Regions from separate parts of the Variovorax sp. genome, predicted to be linked through region 2. Evidence: riboswitches for the same ligand, from Rfam matches in the RefSeq annotation. Region 2 holds a riboswitch; the other holds the start of a gene.
What was found. A riboswitch is a leader RNA that binds a small molecule or an ion and turns the genes downstream of it on or off. The one in region 2 is predicted to bind manganese.
Positions count from the first base shown of each region.

Region 1: linked by a shared signal. The riboswitch ahead of mntP (manganese efflux pump MntP) and the one ahead of ACQY8B_RS24355 (TMEM165/GDT1 family protein) in region 2 are both predicted to bind manganese.

Region 1 covers NZ_OZ257247.1:2,146,106-2,153,210, reverse strand. Annotated here, with positions in the region: gene ACQY8B_RS10390 (diguanylate cyclase domain-containing protein) at 1-1,292, opposite strand, end outside; gene ACQY8B_RS10385 (FMN-dependent NADH-azoreductase) at 1,585-2,289, opposite strand; gene ACQY8B_RS10380 (LysR substrate-binding domain-containing protein) at 2,394-3,389, shown strand; gene ACQY8B_RS10375 (hypothetical protein) at 3,419-3,622, opposite strand; gene mntP (manganese efflux pump MntP) at 3,796-4,365, opposite strand; yybP-ykoY riboswitch at 4,378-4,550, opposite strand; gene ACQY8B_RS10365 (CFI-box-CTERM domain-containing protein) at 4,675-5,706, shown strand; gene ACQY8B_RS10360 (LysR substrate-binding domain-containing protein) at 5,890-6,795, opposite strand; gene ACQY8B_RS10355 (FMN-dependent NADH-azoreductase) at 6,929-7,105, shown strand, end outside.
Region 2 covers NZ_OZ257247.1:5,198,705-5,205,809, reverse strand. Annotated here, with positions in the region: gene ACQY8B_RS24385 (DUF72 domain-containing protein) at 1-131, shown strand, start outside; gene ACQY8B_RS24380 (bactofilin family protein) at 169-672, opposite strand; gene ACQY8B_RS24375 (ion transporter) at 786-1,712, shown strand; gene ACQY8B_RS24370 (IMPACT family protein) at 1,657-2,244, opposite strand; gene metW (methionine biosynthesis protein MetW) at 2,280-2,870, opposite strand; gene metX (homoserine O-succinyltransferase MetX) at 2,867-4,114, opposite strand; gene ACQY8B_RS24355 (TMEM165/GDT1 family protein) at 4,333-4,896, opposite strand; yybP-ykoY riboswitch at 4,916-5,094, opposite strand; gene ACQY8B_RS24350 (RNA recognition motif domain-containing protein) at 5,354-5,905, shown strand; gene ACQY8B_RS24345 (SDR family oxidoreductase) at 5,988-6,773, opposite strand; gene lptC (LPS export ABC transporter periplasmic protein LptC) at 6,801-7,105, opposite strand, start outside.

The DNA.
Region 1 (7,105 bases), 2.8 Mb from region 2:
ATCACGGCCTCGCCCGCAAGCGCGCGCGAGATGTGCTGCTCCACCAGTGCGAAGTCGCGCTGGCCGCGTACCTCGGGCATCGAGCGGCCGACCAGCGGCGCGTTGTTGTGCAGCGCGCGCACGTGCGCATTGACGAAGGTGTAGCGCAGCGACGCATCGATGTGCGAGACCATCGCGGGAATGTTGTCCGCAATGGTGCGAACCTGCGCCTCGCTGTGCGCCAGGCTCTGCTCGATCGCGCGGCGCTGCTTCATCAGTTCGTCGAAGGTGCGGGCGAGATCGCCGATCTCGTCGTGCGCGTACTGCATCGGCGCCTCGATCTCGTGGGGCGAATGCTGCGCCACCTGCATGTGGCGGTGCAGCTCGGCGAGCGGCCGCAGTTGCCGGCGCACCACGCCCAGCGCCAGCGCGCCCGCGGTCAGCGCGAGCAGCAAGGCGCCGATCCACGCGGCGCGCTCGATGGCATCGACGCGGGCGAAGGCCTCGGCGCTCGGGTACATCGATCCGACGATCCAGTTCGTCTGCTCGGTGCGGTCGAAGGCGTAGAGGCTGGGTACGCCGCGCTCGTCGACGCCCTCGCTCGTGCCCTCGAAGCCCGCGATTGCGCGCAGCACCTGCGGGCCGGCCCCGCCGTCGGCCTGCACATGGTTCAGGATGCGCGAAGTGCGCGGATGATCGATCACGATGCCGTCGGTGGTCGTGATGAACAGGTACCCCGTCTTGCCGATCTTGACCTCGGCGAGCGCGCCCAGGACGTTGCGGTCCTTGAGGTTGATGGCCCCGGAAATGACGTACCGCACCTGCCCTGCACTGTCGAGCACCGGCTCGGTGATCGCAACCTGCGCCAGGCCGTTCAGGCGGTTGCGGTAGGGCTGGGAAATGATGCCCGCCTTGGCCGCCACCGTCTGCTGGAAGTAGGCGCGGTCCTTGATGTTCACGCTGCCGATGGGCACCGCGCCATTCTGGTTGGCGACCAGGTTGCCTTCCATGTCGATGAACGCGACGTTGTCGAAGGCCTGCTTGAGTGCCGCATGCTTCTCCAGAAAGGCCTGCAGCGGCTCGGCGTCCTTGAAGTCCTGGGCCGCCACGCTGTCGCCGAAAGTCTGCAGCAGGATGCGGCGGCTGTTCAGTTTCTGGTCGATCGCGTCCGCGACCGCGGACACCCGGGCAAGCTGCTCGCCGGCGATGGAGGCGCGCAGGCTGGACTTGACGAAATGCAGCGCGCAGGTCGCAATTGTGAAGGTGGCGGTGAGAACCACCGCCGCCACCCCGAGACTGAGGCGTGTGTGCAAGCCGAAGCGCAGTTTCGAAGGGCCCGAGGGATTCATTATTGGTCTTGTTCAAGCTGCCGAGGCGTGTGCAGCGGGAGTCTCCGGCGAGAGTATCGGGGCGTTCGGCATGCGACGATAGAGCTTGCACGCCACACCTGTTCGCCTTGCACGGCTCTGGGGCCACAGGCTTTCGGCACGGGGAACGTACGACGGTCGGCGCGGAAATCTTGCGCCGGGGGTGCGGACGCAAGCGCTTCGAATACTTTCTTCCTCCGGTCAATTTTACGCACCGGGCAGTCGATTTTCTACACGGCTATTTGGGCACTTGGCCAACGGCTGCGGACGCCCGGTGCAGCAGCGCGTCGACCAGCGCGTCCACACGCTCCTGCGCCTGCCGCAGCGACAACTCAAGCTGCTCGCCGCCGAACTCGTCCGACTCCACGGCCGCTTCGAGCACATCGGTAATGCCGATGTACTCGAAGGCCGAACGCACGCTGCTCTCCGTGTGGTTGTGGTGCGCAACGCGGCCGCCCGCGTCGTAGCCGTGGTCTCCGCGCGCGCCCAGCAGCACCGCGCACTTGCCCGCCTCGGCCAGCATTGGCCAATAAGGCACCGCGCCACGCGAACGGTCGAAGCCGAAGGTGCGGCCCACGCGCACGATGTTGTCGATCCATGCCTTGAACTGCGACGGCACGCTGAAGTTGTACATCGGCAGGCCCACCACGATGAGGTCGGCGGCAACGAGCTGGTCGACCAGCCGATCGCTCTCGGCGAGGACGCCGGCCATCCATGGTTCTCGCGCGGCCGGTGGCGTGAAGGCGGCGTGGATCCACCGGCTGTCGACATGCGCCGGCGGCTGCAGGCCGACGTCGAGATAGTCGATGTTGTCATCGGGCCGCGACCGGCGCCAACGTTCGACGAAGCGTGCGGAAAGACGCCGCGTGTGCGAGCCGTGGGGGTCGATGCCGGAGTGGCCGGGACGCGCGCTGGCGTCGATGTGAAGAAGATTCAGTGGCATGGATGGATGAACGGATGTATCTTGTGGAGCGCTGTCGGAATGACTGCACGGGCCTCCAATCTAGGTTTGGAGCACTTCCACTACAAACGATCGTTTCTCTTCGAATGAACGAGATTGGCTCATCCATCCGCGCCGCCCGCCGGCTGCCGCCGCTGCTCTCGCTGCGTGCCTTCGAGGCCGCGGCAGCGCACCTGAGCTTCCAGCGCGCGGCCCTCGAACTCTCGGTCACCCCCTCGGCCATCAGCCATCAGGTGCGCGCACTCGAAGACACGCTGGGGCAGCCGTTGTTCCGCCGCCTCACACGGCAGCTCGCGCTGACGCCGGCCGGCCAGCGGCTTTTCGACGACCTTCGCATGGGTTTCGACGTGCTCGAGGCCGGCATCGACAAGCTGCGCCGTCCCACCAAATCACCACAGGTCACGCTGACCACCAACACCGCCTTTGCAGCACGCTGGTTGTTGCCACGCATGGCCGCGTTCCGCGAGGCCTGCCCCGGCATCGAATTGCGGCTGCACGCGAGCGATACGCTGGTCGACCTCGCACGCGGCGACGCCGACATCGCGGTGCGCTCCGGCAGCGGCAACTGGCCCGGACTCACGGTGCGCGAACTGATGCCGGAGCGCTATGCGCCGATGTGCAGCCCGATGCTGGGACTCAAGCGCATGGCTGATCTGCCGAAGCACCAGTTGATTCATTGCAGCTGGCAGCCGCAGGCGCTTGCACCGGCGCTGTGGCCGCGCTGGTTCAAGGAAGCAGGCATCGCACAGCCGCATATACGCACGGCGAAGGCACCGTCGGGCCTGTCGTTCTCCGACGAGACGCATGCAATGCTCGCAGCGCTCGGCGGACACGGTGTCGCGCTGCTGAGCCTGACGCTCTCGGCGGAAGAACTGCGCAATGGCGCGCTGGTGCAGCCGTTCGGGCCGGCGCTCGACACGGGGAGCTACTTTCTTGCGACAGCCAACGGGCGGGAGCGCGAGCCGGCGGTTCGTGCGGTGTGGGAGTGGATCGGGTCGCAGGCTGGAGGCCCGGCAGCGCCTGGCCCGAATACCGAAGCAGGAGCCACCAAACGCGAAAAAGCCTCCCGTAGAAGGCTTTGACTGGCAACCTGGCTGGCGCTGCGCAACCGTCAGCGCTCGGTTTTGCTCAGGAGGGTCGGCACGACATACCCATCCCGGTACACGCCTTCGATGACTCCCTCCACCCGATCGGTCGAATGCGCGGCCACGAACTTTTCTTCTGCTTGCCGGTAGACGACGATGGTGCAGGACGAGCGCTTGCTGAGGATGCGTGCAACGCCTGTGGCCTGGCGAAGGGTCGGGTACGTCTCCATGGAGATCCTTGTCTGTCTTATTCCCTGGATCCTAGTCTTTAAGTACTCAAGACTTACTCGGGGCTTCTCCCGAGCAACTCGGCCAACTGATCCGAATTGGATGGAATTCGTGATTTATTTGCATTTTCGTGCAATACCTTCGCCGAGCGCCAGCACCCCGCATCACAAAAGCCTCAGGCCAGCCCGTTCAGATGCTCGTAGAGGATGAAGAACCCGATCCCGATCAGCAGCACGCCACCGACGATCTCCGCGCGCTTGCCGACGACGGCGCCCAGAACGCGTCCCACCATCACGCCAAGGGTCACCATGGTCAGCGTTGCGAGGCCGATGGCCAGCGCGGTCCAGGCTATGTTGACGTTGATGAAGGCCAGCCCGACGCCCACGGCCATCGCGTCGATGCTGGTCGCGAAACCGGTGATGGCCAGGGTCCAGAAGGAGTTGCGGTTGGGCTTGTCGTCCACCGCGTCTGGCGTGCCGCAACCCTCCCAGATCATTCGCAGCCCCAGCACGCTGAGCAGCGTGACCGCGATCCAGTGGTCCCACCGTTCGACATAGCTCGCGGCGGCCAGGCCGGCAGCCCAGCCGATGACAGGCGTTATCGCCTCGATGACGCCGAAGATGACGCCCGTGCGCAAGGCTTCGCGCCAGGAGGGTTTGCGCAGTGCTGCGCCCTTGCCGACAGCAGCGGCGAAAGCATCCGTCGACATGGCGAATGCAAGAAGGATCGTGGAGGCAATGTTCATTTTGGAAGTAGCAAGCAAGGCCGGTTCAAGACGCCGCGGCGCACGAACCCGCCGGCCAAAGCCGCGTCCGTACACCGCTGGTCTCGCCAACCTTTCGGCTGCTCACGCCACGGTCGCGAGGTGCGAACCGAGTATGTTGACGTGAACGCTTCCGAAGTCCGGAAGCCGGCTACTCCCCAAGGGAGTGGCGATTCTAAATGCCTGCTTGCACGGGCTCTGTGACGGCGCCTGTTCTGGCTGTGGGGCTTTGCTACATTCGATCGCCGTCAAGTCGTCGCCCCGGCCTACTTTCAACCTGCTGAAATCTCCATGGTTCTCGTTGCCGCCGTGTGCCCCCAATGCTCCGGGGCGCTCCAGATTCCCGAGGAACGGGACTTCGTGAAATGCCAGTATTGCGGAACCGACATCATGGTTCGCGAGCCGGTCCGGCCCGCGCAGTACGTGCGTCTGGTGCAGCCGGCCGCACCTGCCGTGCAGGCGCCAGCGAATCCCGCGCACCTCAGGGAACTCGGGCGGGAAGCACTCGAAGCCGGCAATGCGGAAGAGGCCTACAGCTACTTCGGCCGCGCCCTGGAGCTTGACCCCAAGGACGCGCAAGCCTGGACCGGCAGGGCCGACGCCCTTGCCCTGGCGTCGGGTGCCTACAACCTGCGCTTCAAGGACATGATCGCCGCGCTGGACAACGCGCGGGAGGCTTCTCCGCCCGAGCAGCAAGCCCTGCTGCTCAAGGCGCATGTGGAAAAAGTCAAGGCGGTACTGTTCCCGCTCCATGCGGCCGCACGCGACCAACTCGTGGCGAATCCCTCCAGCGACCTGTGGTTCAGCTACCTGGGTCAATTCGAGATATTCGCCCAGACCGCCGAGTTCCTGCACCGGCGCATGCCTGACGATACGGAGATCATCGAATTCCTGATCGAGGCTCACCGGGCCGCGATCGAGGGAGCCATTGGCCCCGCGCAAGAACCGGACTTCGTCGTCGACGACAAGCAGGAACAGAAGCTGCGCGCCGCCATGGAGGCCTACAGCGAGAAGCTGGCCGTGTTCAAGCCGGGCTACGAGTTCCCCACGGTGTATCGCGCGCAAAAAGGCGACTGCTTCGTCGTGACCGCGACGATGGGCGATGCGGCACATCCGTCCGTGACGCTGTTGCGCAACTTCAGGGACAAGCGCCTGGCACGCACGGCGGCGGGGCGCTCCTTCATTGCCTGGTACTACGCACACGGCCCGGCGCTGGCGCGGCAGGTCGCGCGATCGGAGGCAATTAGAAGCGCGGCCTATGTGCTGGTTGTTGCGCCCGCGGCAACGCTGGTCAGGGTGTTCGAGCAACTGGTAAAGCGGTAGCGCCGAGGATAGGGCCGATGCGTTGCGAAGCGAAGGGCAGCGACGACGCCTTCAGAACCTGCAGCACTTAAGCGTCGCATAAGTTTCGCCCGACACAATCACCCGCGGTAGCCCACTCTTTCCTCCCTCCCTCCTCCAGGGCTACCCTTCAACCCGCTCAGGCGGGTTTTTCTTTGTGCTTCTTCATCCGCCGCTTCCGTCCAGCGGCTGCAGACTTCTCACCCATTCGAACACCGCCGCCACCGCGGGCTCCGATCGCCGGGCCTCGGGGCACACCAGATGGAACGGCAACCCCGGCAGCTCCGGCCCGAAAGGCTTCACCAGGTTGCCCGCACGCAGTTCGTCCGCAATCAGCGCCAGGCTCATCAGCGCCACGCCCTGGCCCTGCAGCGCGGCCGACACGGTGTGTGTCTCGTCCGAGAACACCGGTCCCGCCGACACATCGAGTCCGGGCACCTGCGCCTGCTCTTGCCATGCTGTCCAAGTGCCCGGCTGGCTCCTGCTGCCGGGCAACGCGAAGTGCAGCAGCGTGTGCCGTGTCAGGTCGCCCCGCTTTTTCAGCTTGAGCACGGGGCTGCACGCCGGAGCAAACACGTTGTCGAACAACTTCTCGGCCACCATGCCCGGCCACTGCCCGCGTCCATAGCGGATGGCGATGTCGGCGGTGACGCCGTCGAGCGCCACCGCTTCGTGCGATGCGTGGATGCGCAAGTCCAGCTTCGGATGCAGCGCCCGCAAGGCACCGACCCTCGGCAGCAGCCAGCGAGCCGCAACGGCCGGCGTGGCCGAGAGCGTGATGGCCCGCCGCTGCGGCGGTGCCCGAAGCCGTGCGACGGCATTCGCCATTGCATTGAACGATTCGCTCAGCACCGCCTGCAACTCGCGCCCCTGCGGCGTGAGCACCAGCTGCCTCGGCTGGCGAATGAAGAGCGCGACGCCGAGCGAGTCTTCCAGTTGCCGCACCTGATGGCTGATGGCTGTAGGCGTGACCGACAACTCGCCGGCCGCGATCTTGGCGCTGCAATGCCGCGCTGCCGCCTCGAAAGCACGCAGCGACGCCAGTGGCGGGAGTTGGCGCAGATTGCTCATGGATGAATAAATTTTTCAGCAACGCAAAGAAATGATCGTTTGTTTGGCTCCGGATGCTTGGATAGATTAGGAAGCGTGTCAAGCAGACAGCTGAAACAGCTTCATCCCACCAAGCAACAAAGAGGATCCGACCATGACCACCCTGCTCCACATCGACGCCAGCGCCCGCCCCGGTTTTTCTGGCACGCATGCCCACGGATCGCACTCGCGCAGGCTCAGCCGGCATTTCATATCAGCCTGGCGTGCGGCACGGCCGGACGACGAGGTGATCTACCGCGACATCGGCGCCACGCCACCGGGCCACGTCACC
Region 2 (7,105 bases):
CGCAGGGCTGGGCCGAATCACCGAAGAAGCGCGACGTGTTCGTCTACTTCATCAACGGCGCGAAGGAAAGGGCACCGGCCGCGGCCGGTGCCCTGCTGGAGCGCCTGGGATGGGAGCCGCCCGCGGCCTGAATGAAGCCGGGCGGCGCGGGATGAACCAGAGACTGCGTCAGCCCTTGGCGCCGAAGCTGATCTCGCCCGACAGCTGGCCGCCTTCTTCGATCACGATCTTGCCGTAGCGGATCTTGCCGGTGACCTTGCCGGTGGAGTGGATGACGAGCTTCTCGCGCACGGTGAGGTTGCCGTCGAACACGCCGCGGATTTCGGCGATGTCTATTTCTGCCGAGCCCTTGAACTCGCCCTGTTCGGCGATCTGCATCAGGCGCGAATCCATGGTGGCCTCGACCAGGCCTTCGACCACGAGCGTGTCGCAATCGGTGATCTCGACGCCCTTGAGCTTGATGTTGGGGCCGACGGTGAGCTTGCTTCCGCCTTCCTTGGCGACGGGGGCTGCCGCCGCTGCATTGAGGCCGCCTTGCTGGGCGGTCAGCGACGAGGGATTGACGGGGGAACCGGAGAGGTTGGTGGCTGCGCCGACGAGCGGAGCGGGGCGGGAAGTCAGCGAGTCGTTGTCTCGGTCACGCTTGCCGAAGAAGGGGGACTGTGTAGCCAATGGGGAGCTCCTCAAGAAAGGGGACTATCGTAAGAACGCACTCACGGCATGCGGCACTTCATTGCGCAAGAAGCGTAACTGAATAAGTCGTCACCGACACGACAATGGCCCGCATGACCCGCCCGAATCTCGAAGCCCTCTCCACGCCCGCCGCCACCGACTCGCGGTTCGACAAGCCCTCGCACGGCTGGCGGCGCACGCTGTTCACGGTGATCTTCGAGGCCGACACGCGCGCGGGGCTGTGGTTCGACCTTGCGCTGATCGCGGTCATCGTCACCAGCGTGCTGGTGGTGATCCTGGACAGCGTGCAGTCGATCCGCGAGCACTGGCGCCCGGTGTTCAACGCGCTCGAATGGGTGTTCACCATCCTGTTCACGCTGGAGTACATCGCGCGGCTGTGCTGCGTGAACAAGCCGCTGCGCTATGCGCTGAGCTTCTACGGCGTGATCGACCTGCTCGCGCTGCTGCCGACCTTCCTGGTGGCCCTCGCGCCCGAGCTGGCCTACCTGATCGACGTGCGCATCCTGCGCCTCTTGCGCGTGTTCCGCATCTTCAAGCTGTCGCGCTACTCGCTGGAGTACCGCGCGCTGGTGATGGCCGTGGCGTCGAGCCGGCGCAAGATCACCGTGTTCGTCGGCTTCGTGATGCTGGTGGTGCTGGTGATGGGCACGCTGATGTACGTGGTCGAAGGGCCCGAGCACGGCTTCACGAGTATTCCGGTGGCCATCTACTGGGCCATCTCGACGATGGCCACCGTGGGCTTCGGCGACCTCGTGCCCAAGACCGACCTGGGCCGCGCGATCGCCTCGGTGATGATGCTGCTGGGCTGGGGTGTGCTGGCGGTGCCTACGGGCATCGTGACGGCAGAGATGGCGCGGCGCGGGCCGAACGACGAAGCCGTGCCCGTGCCTGTGGCGCAACGCGGTGTTCTTGCGATGACGGCGCCCGAGCCTGCGTCCGCGCCCGCGGTGCCGGCGAAGCGGGTTACTCCGTCGGCCAGGCGACGCGCCCTTGCGCAGCATCGCCGAGGCGGGCGATGAAGGCATCGGCATCGGGCTCGGGGAGCGTGAAGACGAAGCGCACGTCGTCGCCGTGCTGCACGCTCTCGAGCACCGCGCCGGCCGAGGCGAGTTCGCGCCGCACCAGCCCTTCGAGCGCATAGGGCACGATGCATCGAAGGCTGCGCTGGCGCAGCAGCGGCACGAGCGTGGCGCCGAGCAGGGCCTGCGCCACCGCGTCGGTGTAGGCCCGCACGAGGCCGCCGGCACCGAGCTTCACGCCCCCGAAGTAGCGCACCACGGTCGCGAGCGCGCCCTCGACCTGCTGGTGGCGCAGCACCTCCAGCATCGGCCGTCCCGCGGTGCCACCGGGCTCGCCGTCGTCGTTCGCGGCCGACTGGCCACCGGCCATCAAGGCCCAGCACACGTGCGCGGCGGCGGGATGTTCTGCGCGCAACGAGGCGACCACGGCCAGTGCGGCCGCGCGGTCGGCCACCGGCTGCACGCAGCCGATGAAGCGGCTTTTCTTGATGAGCAGTTCGCTGTGAACCGGCTGCGCCAGCGTGAAGCTCATGCGTTGCGGTCCACGTCCATCACGTGCATCAGGGCTCAGCCGCCGCCGCGCTCGAACTTGAAGACCGCGGTGCCGGCGCGCGCATTGGGCAGCCAGCGCACGTCGCGGCCGTCCTGCAGGCCGAAGGCGTCGAGCACGCGCAGATTGTTCTTGCCGGCCAGCACTTCGAAGTCCTTGAAGGTGCCGACGCGGATGTTGGGCGTGTCGTACCACTGGTAGGGCAGGCGGCGCGTCACCGGCATGCGGCCGCGCGCCACGCTCAGGCGGTTGGGCCAGTGCGCGAAGTTGGGAAAGGCGACGATGCCGATGCGCCCCACGCGCGCAGTCTCGCGCAGCATCACCTCGGCATTGCGCAGGTGCTGCAGCGTGTCGATCTGCAGCACCACGTCGAACGAGGCGTCGTCGAACATCGACAGGCCTTCGTCGAGGTTGAGCTGGATCACGTCGACGCCGCGGCGCACGCACTGCAGCACGTTGCCGTCGGCAATTTCCACGCCGTAGCCAGTGCAACCGCGCTCGCGCTGCAGCAGGTCGAGCAGGGCGCCGTCGCCGCAGCCGAGGTCGAGCACGCGCGAGCCTTGCGGCACGAGTTCGGCGATCAATCTTTGGTGTTCGAGGTCGCTCATGCAGTAGTACTCCCCCCCAGGCTTGCCGCTTCGCGTGCTGCGCCAACCCCCTTCAGGGGGCCCGCGCCTTGGGGCGGCCCGGCGGCGCTCGTCTCCTTGGCGACGCGCTCGAAGTAAGAGCGCACCACGCCCATGTAGCGCACGTCGTCGAGCAGGAAGGCGTCGTGGCCGTGCGGCGCGTCGATTTCGGCGTAGCTCACGTTGCGGCGGTTGTCGAGCAGCGCCTTCACGAGTTCGCGGCTGCGCGCGGGCGAGAAGCGCCAGTCGGTCTTGAAGCTCACGAGCAGGAACTTGGCCTTGGCATTCGCGAACGCGGTGCTGAGCTTGCCGCCGTGGCTGCGCGCGGGGTCGAAGTAGTCGAGCGCGCGAGTGATGAGCAAGTAAGTGTTGGCGTCGAAGTACTCGCTGAACTTGTCGCCCTGGTAGCGCAGGTAGCTTTCGATCTGGAACTCGACGTCTTGCGTGGAGTAGCGGTAGTCGAGCCCCGCGGCCTCGCCTTCGACGGCGCTGCGCAGGATGCGGCCGAACTTCGCGTTCATCACGTCGTCGCTGAGGTAGGTGATGTGGCCGATCATCCGCGCGATGCGCAGGCCGCGCTTGGGCACCACGCCGTGCTCGTAGAAGTGGCCGCCGTGGAAGTCGGGGTCGGTGACGATGGCGCGGCGCGCAACCTCGTTGAAGGCGATGTTCTCGGCCGTGAGGTTGGGCGCGCTGGCCACCACCACGGCGTGGCGCACGCGATCGGGGTACTGCAAGGTCCACGACAGCGCTTGCATTCCGCCGAGGCTGCCGCCCATGACGGCGGCGAGTGTCTCGATGCCGAGCGCGTCGAGCAGGGCGGCCTGGGCGTCGACCCAGTCTTCCACCGTGACCACCGGGAAGTCGGCGCCGTAGACGCGGCCCGTGGCGGGGTTGACGTGCATCGGGCCGGTCGAGCCGAAGCAGGAGCCGAGGTTGTTGACGCCGATCACGAAGAAGCGGTCGGTGTCCACCGGCTTGCCCGGGCCCACCATGTTGTCCCACCAGCCCTCGGAGCGGGCCTGGCCCTGGTAGACGCCCGCCACGTGGTGCGAGGCGTTGAGCGCATGGCACACCAGCACCGCATTGCTGCGATCGGCGTTCAGGGTGCCGTAGGTTTCGTAGGCGAGCGTGTAGTCGCTGATCGATGCGCCGCTGCGCAGGGCCAGCGGGCCCGCGAACTGCATCGACTGCGAAGTGACGACCAATGGAGGTGACGACGACATGAATGAAAAACCCGGCCTCGCCAAAAACGAGCCGGGTCTGCCGCGCCTGTCTTTAGCTGGATTTATAAAGCGCCCGCAAGCTGAAGCAAATCGGCGCAACACGAGTATATCCCCCAGGCTGCGCGCACTGCGTGACGCTTCGCCAACCCCCTTCGGGGGCAACACCTGCGGCCCGGCGAAGCCGGTTCCGCGGTGTTTCTGGAAGGGGCTCTGCTTTTTTACCAGCCGATGATCATGATCACGCCCAGCACCAGGAAGATCGCGGCGGAGATGCCGTGCACGAGCTTGATCGGCACGCGGCGCACGATCTTCTCGCCGAGCCACACCACCGGCGCGTTGGCCAGCATCATGCCCAGCGTGGTGCCCGCGACCACCCAGAAATAGTCGTGCGTGAAGCGGGCGGCCAGCATGACGGTGGCGATCTGGGTCTTGTCGCCCATCTCGGCGAGGAAGAACGCGATCACGGTAGTGCCGAAGACGCCGAACTTCGACACGCCCGGGGCATCGTCGTCGTCGAGCTTGTCTGGAATCAGCATCCAGACGGCCATCGCGATGAACGAGCCGCCAAGAATCCAGCGCAGCACCTCGGGCCCGAGCCAGCGCGTGATGTAGTTGCCCACGGCACCCGCCAGGGCGTGGTTGATGATGGTGGCGGCGAAGATGCCGAGGACGATGGGCCAGGGTTTCCTGAAGCGGGCTGCGAGCAGGAGGGCCAGGAGTTGGGTCTTGTCGCCCATTTCGGCGAGCGCAACTACGCCGGTTGCAACGAGAAAAGCTTCCATTTTTTGAACGTGGGGTTTCTTGGCCGAAGGACGCAATTGACCGTGCAACACCTTCGGCCATATTCCCGAAGTTGCACGGTCAAAGGTCTCGCCAGGTGTTTTCTCACTGCACGCGCCATGTCCTGTGGGGCAGGACAAGTCTGTTGACGCGGGCCCCTCTCGCAAATCGGAAGGCGGCTACTCCCCAATGACGGGCGAGATTCTACCTGTAGCGCCAACGGCCTCACCTGATCTTGTAAGCGGGCGCTAGCTTTTGATTGTTTTCACAGGCGCTACCTCAAGAAGCAAATTCCTGCTTGCTTTTCAAATATTTCACCCATAATGCACGAGCCTCCCACTTCATTTTGGTGGGGAGGCAGTTCGGTGATCGGTCAGTTTCGCGCGACTCGACGCTCTCGTTTGAGTGATGCTTTCGGGACTCCATCGCTTTTCTTGATGTGTTTATAGGAGTCCCTTGATGGGCAACAAACTGTACGTCGGCAACCTGCCTTACTCGGTGCGCGACGGTGATCTCGAACAGGCCTTCGGCCAGTTCGGCGCAGTGACCAGCGCCAAGGTCATGATGGAGCGCGACACCGGCCGCTCGAAGGGCTTCGGCTTCGTCGAGATGGGCAGTGACGCGGAAGCACAGGCCGCCATCAACGGCATGAACGGCCAGCCCCTGGGCGGCCGCAGCGTCGTCGTCAACGAAGCACGCCCCATGGAAGCTCGTCCCCCGCGTAGCGGTGGCGGCGGCTACGGCGGCGGCGGCGGTGGTTATGGCGGCGGTGGTGGCGGTGGCTACGGCGGCGGCGGTGGTGGCGGCTACGGTGGCGGTGGCGGCGGCGGCGGTGGCCGCTCCGGCGGTGGCGGCGGCTACGGCGGCGGTGGCCGCAGTGGCGGCGGCGGCGGTGGTGGCGACGGCGGTTTCCGCAGCCCCTACGGCGCCGGTCCCCGTGGCGGTGGCGGCGGTGGTCGCAGCGGCGGTGGTGGCGGTGGCTACGGTGGCGGCGGCAACAGCGGCTACTGAGCCCTGCACCTCGACGCACAGAAAAGACAAAGGCTCCTTCCGGAGCCTTTTTCTTTGGCCGCTCGCTTTTCTTCGCGCCCGCTCAGGCCTCGCCGCTTCGCTTCTTGCGCCCGCGCCCCTGCACCGCGCGGTCGAGTACGGCATTCGGCAGCATGCGCATGATCTTGGCGACCACGCCCATCTGCCACGGAATCACGCGGTAGCTCGTGCCGGACTCGATGGCACGCAGCGCCTGGGCGGCAAAGTCCTCGGCCTTCATGAGGAAGGGCATGCCATAGCGGTTGCCCTGCGTCAGCGGCGTGTCGATGTAGCCGGGGCAGAGCGTGACCACCTTCACACCGCTGTCGTGCAGCTCGCCACGCAGGCTCTCGCAGTACGCGACCACTCCGGCCTTGCTCGCGCAGTACGCCCCGTGGCCCGGCAGGCCGCGGATGGATGCGACGCTGCCGATGCCGACCAGCCGCCCGCTGCCGCGTTGCACCATCGCCCGCACGAATGGATGGAAGGTTGCAGCCAGCCCGACGTTGTTGGTGGCGAAGGTCTGCGAGAGCACGTCGAGGTCGGAGCGCTCCGCCGTGTCGATGCCGATGCTGATGCCCGCATTGGCGATCACCACGTCGGGCAGCCCCTGCTGCGCGATGCAGTCATTGCCGGCGGCCACGATGCTGTCGGTCTGCGCCACGTCGGCGTTGTAGACGCGGTAGCGGTCCGCGCTCAGCCCGCGCGACTTCGCCCAGGCTTCGATCTCCGCCGTGCGCCGGGCCACCAGCGCCAGCCGATACCCCGCTTCGTAGAAGCTCGCGGCCAGGGCCTGGCCGATACCGCTCGACGCGCCGGTAATGAAGACGAGCGGGGCCGAGGTGGTCATGCGTGATCTTTCGGGGTCTTCTTGTTGTCAGCGCTTCTTGGCAGGCGCGGGAGCGGCGGCGGCTGCCGACGGAATCAGCACGCCGCGCACCCGTCCCTTGAGGTTGGCGACGCCGCTCAGGTTGTCGTAGTCGAGCGTGTCACCGGTGAACTGGTCCTTGTCGCGGATCAGCGTGACCGGCTGGTTCGACGTGACGCGCTCGGTGTCGACGAAGGCGTGCAGGAACTCGCCGCGGAACTCCAGGCGCGGCGTGGGCTTGCCGTCGGGACCCACCGACGGATCGCGGATGACGATCGCGTTGCCGAACAGCTGCAGCTCGCTGCCGTCCGAAT